DNA from 3 places in the Saccharopolyspora sp. NPDC050642 genome. Region 1 is predicted to be linked to each of the others. Evidence: riboswitches for the same ligand, from Rfam matches in the RefSeq annotation. Region 1 holds a riboswitch; each other region holds the start of a gene.

Region 1 (3,267 bases):
CCAGTCGTTGGGCGGCCCGTGCGCGCTGCCGTCCCGCCCGTGCCTTGCGCAGCCGCTTGATCAGCATAGGGTCTGCCCGCTCGGCGACCGGACTGTCCAGCAACGCGTTCAGCAGTTGGTAGTACCGCGAGGGCGACATGTCGAACAGCTCGCGGACCGCGAGCTCCTTCTTCACGCCTTCCCGCTTCCACCACTGCGACTCGAAGGCCAGGATGCCCCGCTCCCGGACGGTGAGCTCGCCGTCCGGCGGCAAGGGCTGGGGCGGCACCGGCGGCGGCTCGACGATCCGCTCGATCGGCTGGGTGATCGGCTCGGCGAGGCGCAACCGCCGACCGGGTGCCGGATCGGATTTCGGCTTCCGCTGTTGCAGGCGCGCCAGCTGCTCGCATTGACGAGCGATCTCCTGCGCGGTCAGCATTTGGGCGGCGTCCATCTGGCTCCTCGCCTCGCGATTCGGGACTTCCCGCGTTCGCCGGAATCACACAGCTGTCATTCCACCTCAATTACACCATGCCCGGAATCCCGGCGGGAGCGGATCACACCGGTGAGCACCGGCCCCGGAACACCCCGACGCCCCGACTGCCCAAACCGCTAAAGTCCCGCTCATGGCTGTTCACCCGATCTGCGTCGTCGGCGACCCGGTGCTGCACAACCCCACCCGTCCGGTGGAGCACTTCGACGACGAGCTGCGCACCCTCGTCGAGGACATGTTCGAGACGATGGCCGCCGCCAACGGGGTCGGGCTCGCGGCCAACCAGATCGGCGTCGACCTGCGGGTGTTCGTCTACGACTGCCCCGACGACGAGGGGGTCCAGCACCGCGGCGTGGTGGTCAACCCCGAGCTGACCACCTCCGAGATCCCGCAGACCATGCCGGACCCGGACGACGACTGGGAAGGCTGCCTGTCGGTGCCCGGCGAGTCCTACCCGACCGGCCGGGCGAGCCGGGCGAAGGTCACCGGGTCCGATGTGGACGGAAAGCCGATCGAGGTCGAGGGGACCGGTTTCTTCGCCCGCTGCCTGCAGCACGAGACCGACCACCTGGACGGCCACCTCTACCTGGACCGCCTGATGGGCCGCCACGCCCGGGCGGCGAAGAAGATGGTCCGCCGCAACGGCTGGGGAATCCCCGGCCTGACCTGGGACCCGGCGGAATCCGGCGACCCCTTCGCCGAAGACGAGGACTGATCAGAATTCCTTGGTTTCCAAGGTGAAGTCGAACGGCTCGGGCAAGGCGATCGGTTCACCGAATGGCACTTTGTGCTGAAATCGGTACCGCCCGCCGGAGGGCCCGGAGTACAGCGTCACCGAAGGTTCGTCCTTCGCGAAACGATCGATCAGCAGGAACAGTGGCACACCACCATGCGCATATCCCCACAGCTTCTCGTTCCGGTCCCTGTTCGCATTTGACTTCGACGTGATCTCGACGGCGAGCAACGCCCGCCCCGCGGGCACCGGAGCGGGATCGTCGTCCGATGGCAACGCATCCATCGGAATGACGACCAAGTCCGGGGTGAAGAGATTGCTCCGCAATGGGATCTCGACAGCAGCAGTTTGAAAGATTCCCCAGTCCTGCGGAATCACGCGAGCGAGAGCACGATGCACTCGGTCGGCGATCACATTGTGGCCATATCCCGGCGGCGGGGTCATGACGATGCTCTCCTCGATGATCTCCGCGCGCCAGCCCTTGTTGGGCAGATCCAGGCTCTGCCAGACCTGAACCAGTTCGTCCCACGTCGAACGCGGGAGCACCGGAGCGGCAGTCACAGCGCGGTCACCTCCTGTATCGATGTCGTCACGCACCGTACTCACCACCCCCGACAACACTGTGATCGCCCTGGTCATGAGCCTAATGGCAAACCGGCCTGCCGTCATCGGGGTGAACCGGGGTTGGCAGCCCGCGGTCTCCCGGCTAGCCTCGGGCAGCGACAAATCAACACCGCGGGAGCTCGCACCAAGAGCGGGCTGAGAGGGCGGCTGGAGAACTCCGGGGCCGCCGACCGCATGAACCTGACCGGGTAATGCCGGCGTAGGGAGTGGATGGCAGTGGCCGACGTGCGTCCGAACGCGTCCGAAAGCGGAACCCAGATCACCACCGGGCCGATCAGCGGCTCGCGAAAGGCGTTCCGGAACACCGAATCCGGCCTGCAAGTGCCATTCCGCCGCATCGAGTTGACCAACGGCGAGCACCTCGACGTGTACGACACCTCCGGGCCGTACACCGACGAGAACGCCACCGTCGACGTCCACAGTGGACTTCATCGGATGCGGGCGGGGTGGACCGACGGGCGGGAGCACCGGACCCAGCTCGGCTGGGCCAGGGCCGGCGTGATCACGCGGGAGATGGAGTACATCGCCGTCCGCGAGGGCGTGTCGCCCGAGCTGGTCCGCGACGAGGTGGCCGCGGGCCGGGCCGTGATCCCGGCCAACCGCTGCCACCCGGAGAGCGAGCCGATGATCATCGGCAAGAAGTTCCTGGTGAAGGTCAACGCCAACATCGGCAACTCCGCGGTGACCTCCTCGGTCGAGGAGGAGGTGGAGAAGATGGTGTGGGCGACCCGCTGGGGCGGCGACACCGTCATGGACCTGTCCACCGGCAAGCGGATCCACGAGACCCGCGAGCGGATCCTGCGCAACTCCCCGGTGCCGATCGGCACCGTGCCGATCTACCAGGCGCTGGAGAAGGTCAACGGCGATCCGGCCGCGCTGACCTGGGAGATCTACCGCGACACCGTCATCGAGCAGTGCGAGCAGGGCGTGGACTACATGACCGTGCACGCCGGCGTGCTGCTGCGCTACGTGCCGCTGACCGCGAACCGGGTCACCGGCATCGTGTCCCGCGGCGGCTCGATCATGGCCGCGTGGTGCCTGGCGCACCACCGCGAGAGCTTCCTCTACACGCACTTCAGCGAGCTCTGCGAGATCCTGCGCGACTACGACGTCACGTTCTCCCTCGGCGACGGCCTGCGGCCGGGCTCCATCGCGGACGCCAACGACCGCGCGCAGTTCGCCGAGCTGGAGACCCTCGGTGAGCTCACGCACATCGCCCGCGAGCACGACGTGCAGGTGATGATCGAGGGCCCGGGCCACGTCCCGATGCACAAGATCGTCGAGAACGTGCGCCTGGAGGAGGAGCTCTGCGGCGAGGCGCCGTTCTACACGCTCGGGCCGCTGACCACCGACATCGCCCCTGCCTACGACCACATCACGTCCGGGATCGGCGCGGCGATGATCGCCCAGGCGGGCACCGCGATGCTCTGCTACGTCA
Region 2 (3,267 bases), on a different contig from region 1:
TTGAGCTGGACGGGCATGGTGTTCTCTCTTTCCTCGTCGTGTTCCGATGTTCCCGAGGCTAGGAGTTGCACCAAGGTCGAGGTCAATACCGACCCTGGCCAGTATCGCTCGTCCGGGTGGCGCGTCGCCCTGGCGGGTACCCGGCGGCATAGCGTCGAGCGGGCGGGAACCGGCGAGGAGCGGAGGGCGCGGTGGCGGGCAACGCGGCACAGGAGATCGCTTCGGGCTACGCGACCGAAGGCGCGGCGGTCGAGCTCGGCGCGGTGGTCGTCGACGGCTCGGTCGATGCCGCTGCCGCCGTGCGGATCCCGCTGGCGACGATGAACCGGCACGGCCTGGTGGCGGGCGCGACCGGCACGGGCAAGACGAAGACGCTGCAGCTGCTGGCCGAACAACTGTCCGACGCGGGCGTGCCGGTGCTGCTCGCCGACGTCAAGGGCGACCTCTCCGGCCTGTCCGCTCCCGGGGAGGGCGGGGGCAAGGTGGCGGCCCGCGCCGCCGAGGTCGGCGACGACTGGCGGCCCGCGGCGTTCCCCGTGCAGTTCCTGTCGCTGGGCACCGACGGCCGGGGCGTGCCGATCCGCGCGACCGTGACCGGCTTCGGGCCGCTGCTGCTGGCGAAGGTGCTCGGCCTGAACGCGACGCAGGAGTCGACGCTGGGCCTGATCTTCCACTGGGCAGACGAGCGCGGGCTGGCGCTGCTGGACATCAAGGACCTGCGCTCGGTGATCCAGTACCTGACCAGCGACGAGGGGAAGGCCGAGCTCAAGGGCATCGGCGGGGCCTCGGCCGCGAGCGCGGGCGTGATCCTGCGGGCGCTGTCCAATTTGGAGGCCCGGGGCGGGGACGAGTTCTTCGGCGAACCGGAGCTGGCGGTCGCCGACCTGCTCCGGCATGGGAAGTACGAGCAGACCGTAGATCGGGAATCCGCATACGAACTCCTGGCGAAGAAGATCGCCGCCGCGCCCGAGATGCTGGAAAAGCCTGAAGTGCCGGAAAAGTCGGAAGCGTCGGGGTTCCTGGAGAAGGCGATGGGCAATCCCGCGGTGCGGTCGTTCTTCCGCTCCGCGGCGAGCGCGCTGGGGCGGGAGATCACCCGCGGCTTGTTCGGCAACCGCCGCCGGTGACCCGGCTGGCATCGGTCACCTGATCGGGGTAGGGTGTCGCCGACTCAATCCACGCGGGAGCTCGGGCGTACCGGGCTGAGAGGGTGGCACCACCGCGCCGCCGACCGCAGAACCTGTCCGGATAATGCCGGCGTAGGGAGCTGTTGATGGCGCTTGACGTCGATCGTGCCGAAGTTCCGCACACCCTGGACGAACCGGCGCCGAAGACGCTCGGCGTGCTCGATCAGGGCGCGTTCTGGGGCAACCTCGGGGTGAGCCTGCTCGGCTTCAGCGGTGCGCTGGCCGTGCTCGCGCCGGCCGGTGTGCCGCAGCTGTCGTTCGCCGCCGCCGTCACCGCGTGCGTGGTGGGCACCGTGATCGGCAGCATCATGGTCGGCCTCGCGGCGGTTCCGGGAGCGCGCACCGGCGCCCCGGCGATGATGCTGCTGCGCGGCCTGTTCGGCACCAAGCTGTCGTACCTGCCGACGGTGCTGAACATCCTGCAGCTGATCGGCTGGGGAACCTTCGAACTCCTGGTGATCGCGCAGGGCGCGGAGGCGTTGTTCGGCGGCGGCCCGCACTGGTTGTACGTGCTGGTGGCCGGTGCGCTGACCACCGTGCTCACGCTGCGCCCGCTCGGCGCGCTGCGCCTGCTGCGCCGCTACGTCAGCATCGCGGTGGCGATCGCCATGGTGTACTTCTTCGTCCAGCTGCTGCGGCAGCCGCTGCCGGACATGAACACCGGTTCCTGGCAGGGCTTCTGGCCCGGCGCGGACGCTGCGCTGGCGGTCGCGGTGTCCTGGATCCCGGTCGCCTCGGACTACTCGCGGCACTCGAAGTCGGTGTCCGGCGCGTTCACCGCCGCGACGGTGGGCTACTCGGTCACCCAGATCGCCTGCTACCTGCTGGGGCTGATCGGGCTGGCGATGGTGGCCGGCGACGCGGACAAGGTGTTCGACCCGATGCTGGCCGTGCCGCTCGGGGTGATCTTCTTCGGCATCCTGGTGCTGCGCGAGGTCGACCAGTCCTTCGCCAACACCTACTCGACCGCGGTCTCCATCCAGAACCTGCGGCCCAGCGCCGACCGCCGGGTGCTGTGCGTGATCATCGGGGCGTTGATCACGCTGCTCGCGCTGACCCTGGACATCGCCGAGTTCTCGAACTTCCTGCTGCTGATCGGCTCGGTGTTCGTGCCGATGTTCGGCGTGCTGGCGGTGGACTACTTCCTGCACGGCCGCCGCCGCAGCTACGACCTGTCCGCGCAGGCCCCGTCCCGCTGGGGCATGCTGCTGGCCTGGTTCCTGGGCTTCGCGGCGTTCCAGCTGATCAACCCGGGCGAACTCGGCTGGTGGAGCCGGCTGTGGACCGGTCTGCGGGACGCGCTCGGCTTCACCGTCCCGGCGTGGATGAGCGCCGCGCTCACGTCGTTCGTCGTGGCCGCCCTGGCGGCCGCGATCATCGGCGCCTTCCGCCGCCGCGGCGCGGAGAGCTGAGACGCGCGCTAATCCCGCGCACGCATCGCGAGCAGCTTGATCGCGTTCTCCGCACCGGAGCCGTCCGCGGTCGTGACCACGACCACGGACTGCTCCGGCGAGCGGGCCGGCACGAGGATCTGCTGCGCGACCGCGAGCGGGCCCACCAGCGGATGGCGCAGCTCGTACTCGTCCGCTTCGCAGGGTTTGACCCGGTGATCGCTCCACAGCGCCGCGAATTCCGGGCTCTTCATGGACAGTTCGCCGACGAGCGAGGCCAGCAGGGCGTCTTCGGGATGCCGCCCCGCGACCTGCCGGAGGTTGCCGACCACGGCGCGCGCCTTGCGCTGCCAGTCCGCGTAGAGGTCGCGGGTGTGCGGGTCGAGGAACAGCATCCGGGCCATGTTCGGCCGGTCCGCCGGGCGTTCCGGAGCGGTTCGGTCGAGGTGCCCGGCCAGCAGTGCGTGGCCCAGCGCGTTCCAGGCCAGCACGTCGGTCCGCCTGCCGAGGACCAGCGCGGGCACGGCCTCGAACGATCGCATCAGGTCGCGGGTCAAGGGGTCGAGCCGTTCCAGCGGCGGGCGGCGCTGTGGTCGGGGACGTCGCGAGGCGAGCTGGTGGAGGTGTTCGCGCTCGTGCTCGTCGAGCCGCAGGGCTCCGGCGAGGGCGTCCAGGATCGCGTCGGAGGC
Region 3 (3,267 bases), on a different contig from region 1:
TCTTCGAAGTCGGCGATCGGCAGCTCGTCGCGGACCAGCCGGTGCGGCGCGTCGAAGGCCTCCACCCGGATCTCGCCGGTGCTCAGCGTGCGCTCCGGGAAGTCCACGCCGCCGACCTTGACCTCCAGCTCGCTGCCCTGCACCGCGATGGTCAACCAACCGCCGGGCACCGTCAGCTGCTCGCCGTCGTAGGTCAGGGTGAGCCGGCTGGCGGCGGGGTCCTCGGAGCGGACGGCGACGTGCGAGATCGCGACGTCGCGGTGGCCCGAGTCGCCGGCCAGGGCGATCACGTCCCGCGTGACCTCCTCGGCCGGGCCGTCGCCCGGCTTCGGCGTGAGCACCGGGGCGCGCAGCTCGGCGGCCACCCGGTAGGGCTGCCACGACCCGGCGCCGATCAGGTTGACCACCGCGGTGACGTCGACGTCGGCCAGCAGCCGGGCGCTGCCCGGAGCCGGCGTCACTTCGACGGCGTCGACGTCGCGCCGGTTCAGCAGCTCGCGCAGCGCCTTCGCGCGCTGCCTGCTGTTGCGGTCGAATCCGCGGGTGATCGCCACCGTCCCCGAGCCGGCGGCCGCCACGGCGGCTTCGGTCAGGTCCGCCAGCGGGGCCCAGATCCGGGCGGGATCCTCCGGCCGGGGTTGCCGGCGGGAACGGGCGAAGCTCGGGGCATCGGTCGTGGTTTCCATCATCAACCACTTTAGTCCGCGATGAAGGGTCCCCTTGCCTACCGGTGGGTGCCTTCACGGTGTGAATTCGATCGCTGTGCCGATTCCGCCCGGGTCGCGTGGGCCGATCGGAGCAGGCGGACGGCTCGGCGATCGGAGTGGTCCGGCCGCCGAACGGTCTTGTCGCGCGGCGCACCTGGGGCAATGCTGGGGCGATCATCGAGGGGAGCGGGATGACCGAGGTGCACTTCCCCGAACTCGGGCGCAGGCAGGCCGGTCGCGATCCGGCGCGCGGCGTGCTGGTGTGCTGGCTGGTCGCGGACGGCAGCCGGGTGCGCGTGGGCGACCGGTTGGCGGAGATCCGGGTGGGCGGCGATCGCTGCGGTCGGACGGTCGGCTGGGTTTCCGCGCTGGCCACCGGCACGCTGTGGCACCAGGTGCGGCCCGGCGAGGTGCTCACCGCCGGCGTGGTGGTGGGCCTGATCGACTGAGAGCTGCCCGGGAGGCTGCGGCAGCGCGGGCTTTTGCGCTTTGAAGCGGCGAAGCCGCGTAGCCCACCCTCGCAACTCGCACCGCCGCGGGTTCTCAGACCGTGCCCGCCCTTCTGGGCTACTGGGCGAGGCCAGTCCCCGATGCCGCGTGGTCATTCGCAAGTCGGGGATCCCGGAGTCCAGGCGGCGTCTGTAACTCCCGCAGGGGGCCGCTACTTGCACCGCCACGCAGAACGAGTTCGGAAACAGCAAGGCGGGCGTGGTCGCGGGCCGGGCCCGGTTGTTAGGTTGGTGGCAGTGACGCGGGGTGCCCGGCTGCCGGGCTGAGAACAGACCCGTTGAACCTGACCTAGCTCGTACTAGCGGAGGGACGTCATGGTTCCCAATGTGCTGACCATCGCCGGCACCGACCCCAGCGGCGGAGCAGGCGTGCAGGCCGACCTGAAGACCTTCTCGGCGCACGGCGCCTACGGCATGTCCGTGATCACCGCGCTGGTCGCGCAGACGACCACCGGGGTTTCCGAGGTCCACGAGGTGCCGCCGGAGTTCATCACCGCGCAGCTGGTCACGTTGCTCGACGACGTGCGGGTGGACGCGGTCAAGATCGGCATGCTGGCCAACGCCGAGGTGATCCGCGCGGTGGTCGAGGTGCTCGACCGCTACGCGCCGCCGCACGTCGTGCTGGACCCGGTGATGGTCGCCAAGAGCGGGGACCGGCTGCTCGCCCCGGAAGCGGTCGGCGCGCTGCGCGAGGAACTGCTGCCGCGGGTGGACCTGATCACCCCGAACCTGCCGGAGGCCGCGGACCTGCTGGGCGAGCCGGAGCTCACCGACCCCGCCGACATGCCCGCGCAGGCCGAGCGGCTGGCCGGGCTGGGGGCGAAGCAGGTGCTGCTCAAGGGCGGCCACCTCGACGGCGGGACCAGCGTGGACCTGCTGTACGGCGACGGGATCGCCGAGTTCCTCTCCAGCGAGCGGGTCGCGACCACCAACGACCACGGCACCGGCTGCACGCTGTCGGCCGCGATCGCCGCGCTGCGGCCGCAGCGCGGCGACTGGCTCGAAGCGGTGCGCGAGGCCAAGGAGTACCTGACGGAGGCCCTGCGCGCCTCCGACCGGCTCGACGTGGGCCACGGCCACGGCCCGGTCCACCACTTCCACCACTGGTGGTGACCCGGCGACCCGCCCTGCCGCAATTTCAATGGAAATCGGACCTTCGATTTCCATTGAAATTGCGTGCGCCGTTCGCCGCGGTGCCGAGACACGATCACGAGAGGTTCTGATGAGCAAGTTGCCCGCTCCGCCCGCCGACGGTTTCTGCGCCAAGGCTTGGGCGCACACCGCCGATCTGCAGCAGGCGATCGTCGAGCACCCGTTCAACGCCGCGCTGACCGACGGCACCCTGGACCGCGACCGCTTCGCGTTCTACATCGTGCAGGACGCGCGCTACCTGGTCGGTTTCGCGCAGGCGCTGGCCGCCGCCGCGACGCGCGCCGACAACGCCGAGGACGCCGCGTTCCTCGCCGGCGCCTCGCAGGGCGCGCTGGTCGAGGAGCGCCGGTTGCACGCCGGGTACGTCGCCGAGTTCGGCCTGTCCGACGCCGAGATCGCCGGGATCGGCACGTCCCCGTCCTGCCTGGCCTACACCTCGTTCCTGCGCGCGAACGCGCTGACCGAGGCGTATCCGGTGCTGCTGGCGGCGATCCTGCCGTGCTTCTGGGTGTACCAGCACGTCGGCACCGCGATCCTGGAGGCCACCGGAGGCGCCGAGGGCCACCCGTACCGGGCGTGGATCCAGACCTACGCCGACGACGAGTTCGCCGCGGCCGTGCTGACCGCCCGCGACCTCACCGATCGGGTCGCCGAGGCCGCGGACGACGAGACCCGGCAGCGGATGCTCGAAGCGTTCACCCGGGCCACCGAGTACGAGTGGCTGTTCTGGAACAGCGCCTGGATCAAGGAGGAATGGCCCACCGCGCGCTTCCTCGGCTGAGGATTTCCCGGCTCGTCCGCGCGGCGGCGCAAGTTGCGCGGGCGGGTCGGGCGGCAGCGGGCCCACGGGCGAAACCCGTTGCGAGGTGGGAATAATCCGCGCCGACTCGATGTGACCG

What was found. Region 1 has a riboswitch for thiamine pyrophosphate ahead of thiC (phosphomethylpyrimidine synthase ThiC). Riboswitches for the same ligand answer to the same signal wherever they lie in the genome.
Region 2: another riboswitch for thiamine pyrophosphate. It lies ahead of AB0H93_RS13190 (cytosine permease); the one in region 1 lies ahead of thiC (phosphomethylpyrimidine synthase ThiC).
Region 3: another riboswitch for thiamine pyrophosphate. It lies ahead of thiD (bifunctional hydroxymethylpyrimidine kinase/phosphomethylpyrimidine kinase); the one in region 1 lies ahead of thiC (phosphomethylpyrimidine synthase ThiC).

What each region holds. Positions count from the first base shown of each region.
Region 1 is NZ_JBFAIN010000002.1:3,159-6,425, forward strand. It holds gene AB0H93_RS03715 (DUF3263 domain-containing protein) at 1-295, opposite strand, end outside; gene AB0H93_RS03720 (peptide deformylase) at 606-1,187, shown strand; gene AB0H93_RS03725 (Uma2 family endonuclease) at 1,188-1,844, opposite strand; TPP riboswitch at 1,931-2,052, shown strand; gene thiC (phosphomethylpyrimidine synthase ThiC) at 2,040-3,267, shown strand, end outside.
Region 2 is NZ_JBFAIN010000006.1:264,581-267,847, reverse strand. It holds gene AB0H93_RS13200 (VOC family protein) at 1-17, opposite strand, end outside; gene AB0H93_RS13195 (helicase HerA-like domain-containing protein) at 192-1,127, shown strand; TPP riboswitch at 1,171-1,283, shown strand; gene AB0H93_RS13190 (cytosine permease) at 1,274-2,599, shown strand; gene AB0H93_RS13185 (helix-turn-helix transcriptional regulator) at 2,608-3,267, opposite strand, start outside.
Region 3 is NZ_JBFAIN010000021.1:19,340-22,606, forward strand. It holds gene AB0H93_RS27505 (hypothetical protein) at 1-686, opposite strand, end outside; gene AB0H93_RS27510 (hypothetical protein) at 785-1,156, shown strand; TPP riboswitch at 1,450-1,544, shown strand; gene thiD (bifunctional hydroxymethylpyrimidine kinase/phosphomethylpyrimidine kinase) at 1,532-2,329, shown strand; gene tenA (thiaminase II) at 2,439-3,149, shown strand.